2 regions of the Stenotrophomonas sp. a6 genome follow, and region 1 is predicted to be linked to the other one. Evidence: riboswitches for the same ligand, from Rfam matches in the RefSeq annotation. Region 1 holds a riboswitch; the other holds the start of a gene.
The links. Region 1 has a riboswitch for thiamine pyrophosphate ahead of thiC (phosphomethylpyrimidine synthase ThiC). Riboswitches for the same ligand answer to the same signal wherever they lie in the genome.

Region 1 (7,277 bases):
CCATGCGCAGATCGTGATGAACCTGGTGGATTTCGGGATGAACCTGCAGGAAGCCGGTGATGCGCCGCGCATCCAGCACGAAGGCTCGACTGAACCGACGGGTCAGGCCACGGCGATGACCGATGGCGGCGAAGTGAATCTGGAAACCGGCTTCCCGTACGAGACGGTGCGTGCGCTGATGCGCAAGGGGCATCGCATCGTGTTCGCCGATGGGCCTTATGGCGGGTACCAGGCGATCATGCGCGATCCCGAGAGCGGGGTTTATTACGGAGCTTCGGAGAGTCGCAAGGATGGGCAGGCGGCGGGGTACTGAGTTTCCCGGCCAACGGGCTGAGCCCCCTCTGCGGTGGGTTCAGAAGCGGAATAGCTTGTTGGGCCGGGTGGATAGGCTGTTCGGGGGACGCCGCAAGTACGTCCTTGTAGGCTTGGCAGCCGCATCCATGCGGCTGACACCCCCGCCCAGCCCACCCACCCGGCCTCTGACAGTTTTCTGCGGCCGCCACCGCAGGAAGAAAAAAGAAGATCAAAAGCAACAGCAACAGCAACAGCCGCGCGCTGTGGGTTGGGGTCGGATCCGTTTTCCGAAGGAAAACGGATCCGACCCCTTCTTGTTTTCCGATACACCTCATCCACGCCTAGCGTGGAAAACCCACCGTCACACGGAAACTGTCGGGGGTGGGGCGGCGTGGGCTGGCAGGACCGTTGGCGCCATGGATGGCGCCATCGAGCCCCCAGGGATGGGTTTACGGCGTGTCCTGCCAGCCCACACCGCCCCGCCCAACCAGCAGCAACCCAGAGCTGCTTTTGAGGTTGCTGTTGTCGTTGCTTGAGAAAAGCGGTGCAGCCGCAGGCTGCAAAACACCCTCAATCCTGATCGTGCGCGCGCGCTGCCTCGGCCTGCGTCTCCTTCTGTGCCGCCATCTCGCGTGCAATCCACGCATCGATCATGTGCCGCTGGCGCTGCGCCTGCCGCCGCTCCCGCGTGTACTCCTGGTCCAGCACCCGGTACAGCGACACCATCACCAGCACCATCAGCAGCGCGAATGGCAATGCCGCGATCGTGATCATGCCCTGCAGCGCGTCCAGGCCTCCGGCCAGCAGCAACGCCGCTGCGATCAGTGCCACCGCAATGCCCCAGGCCAGCTTGCGCTTCAACGGTGGGTCGCCAGCCTCGTCGGTGGACATGCTGGCCAGCACCAGGACCGCCGAATCGGCCGAGGTCACGAAGAAGATCATCAGCAGCACCAGCGCGATGCACGACAGCAACAACGGTAGCGGCATGCTGTCGAACAGTGTGAACAACACCGTCTCGTAGCCATTGCCAAGCGCCTGCACCAGATCGGCGTGGCCGAAGATCTGTGCCCACAACGCAGTGCCGCCGAACACCGCGAACCAGAAGAAGCCCAGCAGCGTCGGTGCGAGCACGACGCCGATCACGAACTCGCGCACGCTGCGGCCGCGCGAGATGCGCGCAATGAACGATCCCACGAACGGCGCCCACGAGATCCACCAGGCCCAGTAGAAGATCGTCCAGTCCGCCACCCAGGTGCTGCCGGAGAACGGTGACATGCGCAGGCTCATCGTCACCAACTGGTTGAGGTAGGAGCCCAGCGTGGTGGTGAACGTATCGAAGATGAAGCCGGTCGGCCCCAGCACCAGCAGGATGGCTGCCAGCAGGGCAGCCAACGCCAGGTTGAAGTTGGACAGCCACTTCACACCTCGCTCCACGCCACTGGCGGTGGAGGCCATGTACAGCACGAAGGCGACGGCAATGATGGTCATCTGCACGGCGACGGTAGCCTGCACGCTGAAGACGCGTTCGATACCGGCAGCAATCTGGATGGTGCCGAAGCCGAGCGTGGTGGCGACACCGATCGCGGTGGCAACTACGGCGGCGATGTTGACCACCCGACCGATCCAGCCGCGATGGTGGCGGCCGATGATCGGCTGCAGCATGTCGCTGACCAGGCCGCGTCCATTGCGGTTGAACTGGAACCAGGCCATCGCCAGGCCGATCAGTGCGTAGATCGCCCACGGGTGCAGGCCCCAGTGGAAGAACGCATAGCGCATCGATGCGCGCGCCGCATCCAGGCTTTGCGGCGCCAGGCCTTCCGGCGGCTTGCTGAAATGCGAGATGGGCTCGGCCGCACCCCAGAACACCAGGCCGATGCCCATGCCGGCGGCGAACAGCATCGACATCCAGCTGGCACGCGAGAACTCGGGTTCGGCGTCCTCGCCGCCGATGCGCAGGTTGCCGAAGCGGCCGAACGCCAGGTACATCAGGAACACCAGCGCCAGGAACACCACCAGCAGGTACAGCCAGCCGACACTGCGGATGACTTCCGCCAGCATCGACTGGACCACGGTGTTGAAGGGGCCGGGGGCGATACCGGCGAGCAGCACCAGCAGCAGAACCAGTGCGATGGAAACGCGAAACACCATGAAGGAGCTTCTCCGATCAAGGGGGATTGAGGGGAGCGAGCAGAGCTTGCGGCGAAGGGCCGGCGGCATGCAGCACGGACCGGGCAGGGGCCGCGAAGGCGGCGGGGAACGCATCGATCTCAGCAACGCGATGGCGTGCACGTTACTGAACGCGACGTCATGGTTCCGTTAACGAATGGCGACCTGGTCCCGGAGGCGGGCGGTCTATGCTCTAATGCGCACCAAGAAGCGGGGGTACCGGGCCATGTGGCCACGGTTGAGACAGTCCCTTGGAACCTGATCCGGCTCATACCGGCGTAGGGAAGCTTTGCAATGCAGCCGTGCCCGGACTCCGCCCAAGGACCGTCCGTGCGCGGGTGCCGTGCGCCGCCGCTTCGTCCCTGACCTTCCTGGACGATGCCCGATGAACGCACAGCTCTCCGCCCTGCAGCAACAGGCCCAGCAACTCTCCGCATCCGTGACCCGGCCCATTCCCGGCTCGCGCAAGATCCACGTGCCCGGTTCACGCCCGGATCTGCAGGTGCCGATGCGCGAGATCGCGCTGACCCGTACGCCGACGCTGTTCGGCGGCGAAGAGAATGCGCCGGTGACCGTTTACGACACGTCGGGCCCGTACACCGACCCGGAGGTGCGCATCGATCTTTCCGCCGGTTTGCCGGCACTGCGTCGCGGCTGGGTGGAAGAGCGCGGTGATACCGAGCAGCTCGAAGGACTGAGTTCTTCGTTCGGTCGCGATCGCGAGCATGACCCGAAGCTTGACGCGGTGCGTTTCCCCGCGCGCAGCCTGCCACGCCGTGCACGTGCCGGTGCCAACGTCACCCAGATGCATTACGCGCGCCGCGGCATCATCACGCCGGAAATGGAATTCGTCGCCATCCGCGAGAACCAGCGCCTGGACGCGATCCGCGATGCCGGCCTGCTGCAGCAGCACCCGGGCGAGGCGTTCGGCGCGTCGATCCAGAAGATCATCACCCCGGAGTTCGTGCGCGACGAAATCGCCCGTGGCCGTGCGGTGCTGCCCAACAACATCAACCACCCGGAAAGCGAGCCGATGATCATCGGCCGCAATTTCCTGACCAAGATCAACGCCAACATCGGCAACAGTGCGGTGTCTTCCGGCATCGCCGAGGAAGTGGAGAAGCTGGTGTGGGCGATCCGCTGGGGCGGTGACACGGTGATGGACCTGTCCACCGGCAAGCACATCCACGAGACGCGCGAATGGATCATCCGCAACTCGCCGGTTGCGATCGGTACCGTGCCGATCTACCAGGCCCTGGAGAAGGTTGACGGCCGCGCCGAGGCACTGACCTGGGAGATCTTCCGCGACACCCTGATCGAGCAGGCCGAGCAGGGCGTGGACTACTTCACCATCCACGCTGGCGTGCTGCTGCGCTACGTGCCGCTTACCGCCAAGCGTGTTACCGGCATCGTCAGCCGCGGCGGCTCGATCATGGCCAAGTGGTGCCTGGCGCACCACAAGGAGAACTTCCTCTACACGCATTTCGAAGACATCTGCGAAATCATGAAGGCCTACGACGTGACCTTCTCGCTGGGCGACGGCCTGCGCCCGGGTTGCATCGCTGATGCCAACGACGCGGCGCAGTTCGGCGAACTGGAAACGCTGGGTGAACTGACGAAGATCGCCTGGAAACACGATGTGCAGACCATGATCGAAGGCCCCGGCCACGTGCCGATGCAGCTGATCAAGGAAAACATGGACAAGCAGCTGCGCGAATGCGGCGAAGCGCCGTTCTACACGCTGGGGCCGCTGACGACCGACATCGCGCCGGGCTACGACCACATCACCAGTGCGATCGGCGCGGCGATGATCGGCTGGTTTGGCACGGCCATGCTCTGCTACGTGACGCCGAAGGAGCACCTGGGCCTGCCCAACCGCCAGGACGTGCGCGACGGCATCATGGCTTACCGCATTGCCGCGCACGCGGCCGACCTGGCCAAGGGGCATCCGGGCGCACAGGTACGCGACAACGCGCTGAGCAAGGCGCGCTTCGAGTTCCGCTGGGAAGACCAGTTCCACCTGGGCCTGGATCCGGAAAAGGCCAAGGAATTCCACGACGAGACGTTGCCGAAGGACGCGCACAAGCTGGCCCACTTCTGCTCGATGTGCGGACCGCACTTCTGTTCGATGAAGATCACCCAGGACGTGCGCGACTACGCCGAGGCCGGCATGAAGGAGAAGTCGCAGGAGTTCCGTGCTGGCGGGGCCGAGGTCTACCGCCAGGGGTGACGGGTAACGGGTAGTGCCGGCCGCCGGCCGGCATTCCGTCGTGCACGGGACCGGGGAGAGTGCTGGCCAATGGCCGGCACTACCGTTCATCACGCCGCGCCCGGCTATCCTCCGCGCATCGCCCAGGGGAAAGGACGCCATGCCCGTTGCCACGACCACCCGCTGGCTGGCCATCGCCCGCCGCCATCCTTCGGCCTGGCTCCTGGCCGCCCAGTTGATCGCGGTGCTGTTGTATCCCGCCCTCGATGACACCGCCGCTGGCCGGGCGGCGCTGGGCATGGTCGGCATGGCGGTACTCGGCCTGGCGCTGTGGGTGGTCCAGCGCAGTCCGCTGGGCACGTGGCTGGCATTGCTGCTGGCCATTCCATCGGTGGTGTTCTCGCTGGCTGGCGCCCTGCTGGACCGCAGTGCGCTGCTGACCACCGCGCAGCTGCTGGAAAGCCTGCTGTACTTCTATACGGCCGGGGCATTGATCGCCTACATGCTGCAGGACCATCGAGTAACACGCGACGAACTGTTCGCGGCCGGGGCAACCTTCACCCTGCTGGCCTGGGGGTTCGCCTTTGCATTCGCGGTGTGCCAACAGTGGTATCCAGGCAGTTTCCAGGGTGCGACGGCTGGCCCCGAGCGCAGTTGGATGGAGCTGCTTTATCTGAGCTTCAGCTTGTTGTCCGGAGTTGGATTGAGTGACGTCGTGCCGTTGCACCCGCAGGCACGGGCCCTGGTGATGCTCGAACAGTTCGCAGGCGTCATGTATATCGGCCTTGTGGTGTCGCGTCTGGTCGGATTGACCATGCTTCGGCGCATGTGAAAATGAACGCCAGATAAAAATTTCGCGCCCAAAAGGGCGCGAATGGTGATGCAGATTATGTGAATGCGTCGGCGAGAGAGAGCCTGAGTGTCGACCCCGTCATAGGCGGGGTAACCGGCTTAGGCTAATATCCGGGGGCGTTAGTGTTTTTGCGGTATGCGCCGATGCTTTGTGCGGAATCTGGCTTTTCGATGGCCCTGTCCAGGGACGGTGGGGACGGTATTGCTGGTGAGCCCTGCCCAGGTCCCGTCCCTACTGTATAGCGGAAAATGAACAGCAGCGAACTCACGCCCATTGACGCCGACCGCGTGCAGGTCGGCGACTGTGTCATTACCTTGTCCTCGCGTGAGGTCGAGGTTGAAGGCGCGCGCCGTCCGCGGCGGCTGACGCCGAAAGCGCTGGGCGTACTTCGCGTGTTGATGCGGCAGCCTGGGCGCGTGGTCACCCGTGAAGAGCTGTTTGCCGAGGTCTGGCCCGATACGTTGCCGACCAATGACGTGCTGACCCAGGCCGTCACCCAGCTGCGCAAGGCGTTCGCCAACGACGACGACAATGGCCAGGCCTACATCGAGACCATCGCCAAGAGCGGCTATCGGCTGCTGGTACCGGTGCAGGCGCTGGACGACTTCGAGCCGGCGGCGGAAGTGGACGCGCTGGCCGTTGCGGATGTGATGCCGTCGCCGGACGGTGCCGGCACGATTCCGGCGCTGGCCGTGCCGGCAGCGCCTTCACGCCGGCGCGGCTGGCGCCAGCTGCGCCGCCAGCTGTTGTGGGTGCTGGGTGTGATGATGCTGGCCGCGCTGCTGGTCATGGCCACATTGTTGCTGCGGCGCGGGCCGGATCCGAGTTCACCGGTGGATGCAGCGGTCGAGAACGGCGTGCGGGTGATCGGCAGCCCGCAGCGTCCCTATCGCCTGATCACCGCCACCAGTGGTTTTGAAACCTATCCCACACTTTCGCCGGACGGCTCCCAGGTTGCCTACGAAGGCGCCAACGAGGATGGCGCCGGAGGTGGTGTGATCAAGGTGCAGACCTCGGGCAATGCGCCGGCCCGGCAGCTGGCGCTGCCGCCCAAGGGGGCCAGTGACCGTTTCCCGAGCTGGTCACCGGACGGGCGCGAGATCGCTTTTGCCCGCTTTGGAGCCGACGGCGGTTGCCAGGTGCTGATCGCCAGCGCCACTGGCGGCGGCGTGCGCCAGGCGACCCGTTGCGATGGAACCGAGCTGCTCAGCTTCGACTGGACACCGGATGGCCGCGGCCTGGTCTTTGGCAGCATGGTGGGCCGCTATGCCCATCGCGGCATCCGTGTGCTCGACCTGGCCAGCGGCCAGTGGCGGGCGTTGGACTACGCGGTCGATCAGGATGATTTTGACTACGCGCCACGCTACTCGCCCGACGGCAAGTGGCTGGTGTTCGTGCGCAATCCACAGATGGGCGACCTGTGGCGGATGCCGGCCGGAGGCGGTGAGCTGGAGCAGTTGACCAACGAATCCGCCGAACAGCGTGGCTGGGCCTGGCTGGGCGATGGGCGCAGCATCGTGTTCGGCCGGCGCGTGGACAGCGAGGTGCGGTTGTACTACCTGGACGTGGAGCGCCGCACCTTGCGTGATGCCGGCCTCGACGACGCACAATGGCCTGCGGTGTCGCGCCACGGCGACGTGCTGGCCTTCGTTCACCGCCGTGCCCAGTTCGGTGTGTTCAAGGTGCCGATGGCCGGCGGCAGCGCCGAGCGGCTGTTCGCGTCCAGTGGGCGCGACGGGCAGCCGATGGCGGCGC
Region 2 (7,277 bases), 1.0 Mb from region 1:
CCAGGCCATACAGCGCCACCGACAGCAGGCCCACCGGCCACGCCGCCAGCCGGCGCCGGGCCATCAGCCAGACGCCGAGGATGCTGCACAGTGCGGCGGTCCACTCGAGCATCACGCCGCTCACAGCGCGAACGTCACCGACAGGCGGGCCTGTCGCGGTGCGCCGGGGAACAGGTAGTAGTCACCGCCGCTGCTGCCGGTATCGCGCCAGTAGAAGCGGTTGAACACGTTGTCCACCGACAGGTTCCAGGTCACTGCGCGCTCGCGCAGGCGATGCTGGAAACGCAGGCCAGCGTCGAACACTGAATAGTCGGGTGCGCGCACGCCACCGTCGGCGCGGGCCACGTTGGCACCGGCATAGCGCCAGCCGCCGGTCACGTCCAGGCCCTGCACGAACGGCAGCGCATAGGCCAGGTGCACGCTGGCGCGCACCTTCGGCACGTTCACCAGCTGATGGCCTTCATAGGCCGGCGTGCCGGTGTCGCGCGCGCGCGCCTGCAGCACGCTGGCGCTGGCCACGATCTGCAGCGCATCGGTCAGCTGGCCGTTGGCGGTCAGCTCCAGGCCGGTGTGGGTCTGCGTGCCTTCCTCGACGAAGGTGTAGCCGACGTCGCTGCTGTCCGGTCTGGCGTACTGGTACGGCTGCGAAATGCGGAACACGGCCGCGCCCAGGGTCAGCGCTTCGACCGGCACGTACTTCACGCCCACTTCCAGCTGCCGCGACTGCACGGACGGCAGGAAGGTGTCGGCGTTGCTGGTCCAGAACGGCGCTTCCTGGCCCAGCGAAATGCCGCGCACGTAGCTGGCATAGGCATTGAGCTGGTCGGTGGCCTTCCACACCACCGCGGTCTGCGGCAGGAAGCGCGACAAGCGGCTGTGCCGCTGCGGGGTGCCACGCTTGTCGTAGGCGCGCTCATCGAGGCGCACGAAGCGGCCACCGGCCAGCCACTGCCAGTCATCGCCGAAGCTCATCCGGTCCAGCGCGAAGAACGCGGTCTGGCGGCTGTCCAGGCGACGTGCGGACGGTCCCGGCATCTTCGGCGACGGCGCGAATACCGGCACCGGTGCTTCGTGGATGTTGCTGGTGCCGACGTACTCGTTGACGCTCGGGCGCTTGTCCACGGTGCGGCGGAAGTAGTCGGCACCGACGGTCAGCTCATGGCCGACGCTGCCGGTCTCGAAGCGGCCACGCAGCTCGGCACGGGCCTGCTGGTTGCGACGGGTGTCGTCCGGGCTGCGGTAGTCGTAGACGTCATAGTCGCCGTTGGGCGCGAAGTAGTTGCCCGGCACGCTGCCATCGGCGCACAGCACGGCGTAGTAGCAGCCGTAGGCGAAGGCGACGTTGTCATCGATCACCGAACGGCTGTGGCCGACCGAGATGCGCGACTGCCAGGCCTCGTTGAAGTCGTAGGTATGCAGCGCGGTGATGTTGGTGCTGGCGATATCCACCGGGCGCTGCCACGGCTGGTAACCCAGCAGGTGTTCGCGGTCGACGCCGCGCGGCAGGTCACGTGCGCCCAGCAGCTGGTAGCCGGACACCGAACGCTGCGAACTGGTCTGGTAATTGGCGTCCACCTCCAGCTTGCCGCGTTCGCCGATCAGCCAGTCGGCCGCGAGCGAGTAGAAATTGCGGCGGCCATCGGCGTGCTCGACATAGGAGTTGCTGGAATCCCATGCGGCATTCAGGCGCAGGCCGAAACGCGGGGTGATCCAGTGGCCGACATCGACGGCGACGTAGCGCGAGCCTTCCGAATCGGTACCGAGCGTGGCGGTGCGCACTTCGGCCGGGCGCTTGCCGATGTAGTTGATGATGCCGCCCGGCGCCATCACGCCTGCGGCCAGGCCGGCTTCACCCTTGAGGATCTCCACCGACTGCACGTTCTCCAGCGCCAGGCGCTGTTCGCCGGCGATGGACAGGCCGTTGAAGCGGTAGCCGGTGGCGGCGTCCAGCGCAAAGCCACGGATGGCGACGTTCTGGTAGTAACCCACCGGCGCATACGCATCACCCAGCGAGGCATCGTTGCTGGCCAGCTCGGACAGCGAACGCACCTGGCGACGGTCGAGGTAATCGCGCTCGAGCACGTTCACCGAGGCCGGCGTGTCCTTCCAGCTGCCGCCACCGAAGGCGTTCACGCGTGAGGTATCGGCCTTAGGTTTGCCGGCCTGCACGCGTACCGCCGCCAGTTCGGTGGGCGAGCGCTCGGCGCCGGTGGCAGCCGCATCAGGGGACGCATCGGCCTCGCTGGCGTGCAGTGGCAGCGCAGCGCAGAGGGCGAGGGAGAGCAGGGTGGGGCGCAGGCAGCGGTTCATTCGGTTCGTCTTCGGACAACAAGGGAGACGAAGCGACGGCGCGCAGGTGCACAGGGCCCATGATGGGGGTGTGGCTGCGGCTCAAAGCTCCCTACGCCGGTGCAAACCGGATCAGGTTCCAAGGGACTCTCTCAGCCTGGCAGATCCAGGCACCCCCGCTTCAGGTGACCATTTCACTACAAATGGTACGGATTTGCGAGCCGGCGTCCTTCAGGCTGCGGGGTCCAGGCTGCGGGGTCAGATCCCTTTCCACAGGAAAGGGATCTGACCCCAATGGTGCGCCAACCGGGTCACGCCGCCGCGTGCAGCGCCTGCAGCAGTGCCTGTCCCGGCGCACTGTGGAACCACGCCGGATGCCCCAGCATGAAGGGCTGCCACGCGACATCGGCATTGGCGGTCGAGCCGGTGGCCCCTTCGAAGTACTCCACTTCGGACAGTGCGAAGTCGAAATGAACCATCGGCAGCAGGTCGGCCAGCAGGTGCACGCGTGCCGCCGACAGCGGCAGCACCTGGCGGTAGCCGTCGAGCAGGGCCAGCGCGATATCGATGCGCACCGCCTCCATGCCGCGCTCCAGTTCCAGCCACGCCACCGCGTTGCGCTCGATCGCCGTGGCGAGGTCGAACAGCGCACTGGTGGGCGAGGCCAGGCCAAAATCCAGCACGGTACTGATCTGCCCATCGCGCCACAGCAGGTTGGAAACGTGCCAGTCGTTGTGCGCCCACAATCGTGGCTCATCGCGCAGGCGCTCGGCCAGGCCGGCATGCCACGGCAGCACGTCGCGCTGCAGCTGCGCTTCCCATGGAATGCGCGCGAGATAGCGGGCCAGCCCGGGACGCTCGTGCAGCCCTGCCTTGATGGCCGCGATCGGATCGTCGGCACGGATCAGATCGTCGCGCGCGACCAGCACATGGGTGCTGCGCTGGGGCGCGTGGTAGCTGGCGGCGGCGTGGTGTAACCGGGCCAGCATGCGACCAGCCTCGCGGGCCTGCGCGGCATCGGTCAACAGCGACCACGACACGGCATCGCGGTACAGGTCCTCGCCGACGCCGATCGCATGCAGCTCGAACGTCCATTCGCCATGTTCGGCCGCCGTGTGGCCATCGGCCGCTGGCAGCACCTGCACCACCGGTACGCCCGCTGCGGCGAGATGGGTGATGAAGTGGTGCTCTTCTTCCAGGCAGGCCGCACTGCGCACGCTGTGGTGATGGCGCTTGACGAACACCGCTCCGTTCGCGCCGTTGACGATGGCGGCAGCCGACAGCGGCCGCGGGCTGTGCCAGTGCGGTTGGCTGCGCTCGTCCAGCTGCGGGTAGTGCTGGCGCAGCCACGCGATGTCCGCCGCGCTGATCGGTGGCCAGTCGGCAGCGACCTCGTCGTTGTTGAGGCCCTGCACGCGGTGGGAGGAAGAAGTCATGCCGCAGCCCCAGTTGGGAAAGTCACATCCAAGGCTGCGCATTCAACGCCATGCACGCGGCCAACGCAAACGGGCGGGTCATCGACCCGCCCGTCCGTGCATCGGCATGGAAGATGCCGCGCTGCTTACCAGCCGCGATGGCGACCGCGGTCGTGGTAGTAGCGGTTGTCGTAGTAGCGCTCGCGTTGCCAGCGACGGTCATCACCGCGGTCGTAGTAGCCGCTGCGGTAGTAGCCACGGTCGTAACGGCGATCGTAGCGGTCGTCGTAACGGCGATTGTCGTAGTAACGGCGGTCGCGGCGGTCGGAGGTGGTCAGGTTGCCGATCGCGCCGCCGGCCACGGCGCCGCCGACGGTGGCAGCGGGATCGCCGTTGGAGAGCAGGTTGCCGGCCACGCCACCGACCACGGCGCCGACCAGGGTGCGCTTGTCCTTCCTCGACATCGCGCTGGCATCGCTGACCACGGCGACACCGGCCACCAGTGCCAGGGCCATCGCCAGACCACGGAAGCTGAGTGTGGAAGTACTGAGCATGTTCGTTCTCCTGTGAGGTGCATGCCACGCTGGGCAGGGAGGGCGCGGGCGCCCCGGCTGCCGTGGAGACCACGCTGACGTTCCAACATTGCCGGAACATTGCCTGGTCCACCGTGCGGCTTGCGCATTCATCTAGCGGCAGGTGGCATGAAGCAAGGCTGAAAGCGGCCTCGGCCGCTCAGCTGGCAGAAAGGGAAAAGGCCACGCGGACGTGGCCCTCCCTTCTCTGCCAAGGCGTTGCGGGCTCAGACGCCCATCGCCTTCTGTGCCTGCCGGGCCTGCTCCTGCTGGGCGTCCTGCTGCTGGTGCAGCACGTTAGGCGCGCCCTGCACGGCACCGCTGCTGAGCGCGATGCTCTGCTCGCTGGCGGCTCGGGCCTCCACCGCCACGCGGCTGGCTGCCGGGTCACCGATCGTGCCCTGCACGGCAAACAGGCGTTCACCGTTCGGGCTGGGCACCACCGTGTCGATGCGCTGCAGGCCGGCGGCATGCGCCTCCTTGGTCAGGGCCGCGGCGGCGCTTTCCAGCGCGTGGCGATCCTTGAAGGTGCCGGCCGGCATCAGTTCCAGACCCTTGCTGGCCTGGATGAAGAGCGGATTGCGCGGGTGCCGTTCGTCGTTCAGCAGCGGGCGCTCGCGGGCTTCCTTGATGGCCTCCAGCGTCTTCGCCCCGACAATGCCGTCGGCCACCAGGCCGTTGTCCTTCTGCAGCTGGCGCACCGCCGCGTCGGTGTTGCGGCCGAAGCGGCCATCCTCGACCAGCGGCTTGCCGTCGGCACCGACGTAGCCCAGGTGGCCCAGCTGTTCCTGCACCTTGCGCACGCCTTCGCTGTGCGCGCCCTGCTTGTACAGTTCGGCGTGCGGCGTGGCAGCGGCCTTGTGCTCGGCGGCAGGCTTGCCCTGGGCCTGCTCATGCGACGGGGTGCGGTTTTCCAGCAGGTCGCGCGCCTTGGACAGTGGATCGGAGGCGTACAGCTTCCAGTTCGGGTGGTCCTTCACCTGCTTGAGGTAGTCCTCGACCGGCATGGTGTGCACGCCCTTGCTGCCGGTTGACTGGCTGATCAGCAGCTTGTCGGTGTTGGGGTCGCGCACCACCATCACGATGTGGTCGATGCCGTTCCAGTGCTCGTGGCGGGTCCTGGCCGTATCCAGACCGATGATCATGCCTTCCTTCAGCGCACCGGGCTTGAGGATCGCGTCGCGGTCAAGCAGCACGCCGGACTGGTCGAATGCCTTGCGCACGATGCCGCCGGAACCCAGGTTGCCCAGGTCGATGCGATCGGCCTTGCTGAAGACCGCATGCCCGGCCTTCTGGTTGATCTCGTCCATGGTGCGGTTCTGCAGCGTGCCGACCCAGCCGGAGCAGTCGATGTAACCCTGCTCCACGTTCTTGCCGGTCTTGCCCGGTACGTACAGCGCGTGACCCGGAATGTTGATGGCGTACTTCACGTGGTCGTACTTCACGCCGGCCTCGTAGGCGGCGTGCAGTTCGATGCCCGGCTTCGGCGCGGTGGCCGCCGCTGCGGTTGCCGCCAGCGTGGCTGCACCCGCCGCCACGGCTGCGCTGGCCTGTGCAGGCGCTGCCGGGGCCTGGCTTTGGCCCGGCGCCACTGTCTGCGGGGCGATGTTCTTTTCCGGAATGCTGATCGCCGCGTACTTGTGGATGTAGTAGCTGGAGAACGTCCGCGCCAGGTCGCCATCGTTCATGCCGCGCATCTCGGCCAGGGTGTGGCCGGTCAGCGCTTTGGCATCGGAACCGATCTGGTTGAGCACGTTGCGGCGCATGTTGATCTCTTCGCCGTGGCCGTTGCGGACCACGCCGAAGGTGCCGGTGGCAATCGCGGTCTGCACCGAGCCATAGCCGGCGCTGCCCTGCTGGTGGGCCAGGTACAGGTCCAGGCCGGTCGGCGTACTGCCTCCGGACAGGTACGGGTGGCCGGTGCGCTCGTTGCGGCGTGCCATCGAGTCCAGGTTGTCCTGGTACATCTGTGCGGCCGCTTCGGTGTTGCGGGTCGGGTCGAACTCGTGGCCGGTCAGGTGGTACTGGCGCGCGGAGCCGGGCACGAACTGGAACAGGCCCTTGGCGCCGGACGAGGTGTTGTGGGCGCGCTCGTTGAAGGTGCCGCCGGTCTCGATGTGCGCGAAGCGCATGAAGTCATCGACCGGAAGGCCTTTCTGCCGGGCGACCTGCTCGACGATGTCCAGGACTTCCTTTCTGCTGTAGTCATGCTGTGCCATGACGTTTTCCTCGGGGTTGATGGAGCGGCGCATGCCGCGAATCGCCAACCGGACTCATCCGTGAGTCAAGAACATGTCGGTCAACAGGAAACCCGCGCGTGGGCGGGTGCTATCAGGGCGCGACGTACTGCTGGGTCGCGCTGTCGAAGGTGTAGTGCACGGCGTCGCCGGCGCCCAGCGCACGGGTCTTGCCGGGGCCTTCGATGGTGGTGCCCTTGAAGGTCACGGTCAGTCGCGGCAGGCCGTTGCCGTCGGCAGCGAAGGCCAGTTCGCCATCGCTGTCGGTGCAGGGCATCACGTTGCCTTCGTCGCAGGCAGCGCTGTTGTCCTCGCCCGTACGCACCGAGCCGACATAGCGCCAGACCTTGCTGTCCACGTCGTCTTCGCTGCGCTTGGGGTTGAACAGCAGCAGTGCATAGCCGGTGCTGCTGATGCCGCGGTCGAAGCTGCTGGTCGGCACCGCCAGCAGCAGGCGACCGTCGGCGGTGCGATGTTCAAGCGGCTTGCGCCGGGTATCGACATCGTCGGCCTTGTCGTACGCGCCCAGCGCGCCGATGGTCCATTCCTGGCCACGGAACTTCCATGGCTTCTTCGCGTCGGCGCCGGCCAGCACGAAAGTGGCCTCGGCGAGGTTGGCGCGATCATCCGGGCCAGCCGGCGACTGCTCGCCCGGCTTGCCGTAGTGCTCGCGGGTATCCCAGGAGAAACCCGCGTAATACGTGGTGCCATCGAGGGTGAAGGTGTGGCCGAACCAGAAGGTCGCCACGCTGCCGTTCTGGACC

Region 2: linked by a shared signal. The riboswitch ahead of Q9Q79_RS00755 (TonB-dependent siderophore receptor) and the one ahead of thiC (phosphomethylpyrimidine synthase ThiC) in region 1 are both predicted to bind thiamine pyrophosphate.

What each region holds. Positions count from the first base shown of each region.
Region 1 is NZ_CP133161.1:3,648,305-3,655,581, reverse strand. Features, by position in the region: gene ggt (gamma-glutamyltransferase) at 1-313, shown strand, start outside; gene Q9Q79_RS16785 (BCCT family transporter) at 865-2,442, opposite strand; TPP riboswitch at 2,663-2,763, shown strand; gene thiC (phosphomethylpyrimidine synthase ThiC) at 2,846-4,690, shown strand; gene Q9Q79_RS16775 (ion channel) at 4,830-5,501, shown strand; gene Q9Q79_RS16770 (winged helix-turn-helix domain-containing protein) at 5,771-7,277, shown strand, end outside.
Region 2 is NZ_CP133161.1:163,340-170,616, forward strand. Features, by position in the region: gene pnuC (nicotinamide riboside transporter PnuC) at 1-112, opposite strand, end outside; gene Q9Q79_RS00755 (TonB-dependent siderophore receptor) at 121-2,310, opposite strand; TPP riboswitch at 2,382-2,477, opposite strand; gene Q9Q79_RS00760 (phosphotransferase) at 2,601-3,725, opposite strand; gene Q9Q79_RS00765 (glycine zipper 2TM domain-containing protein) at 3,851-4,258, opposite strand; gene Q9Q79_RS00770 (peptidoglycan-binding protein) at 4,504-6,495, opposite strand; gene Q9Q79_RS00775 (hypothetical protein) at 6,608-7,277, opposite strand, start outside.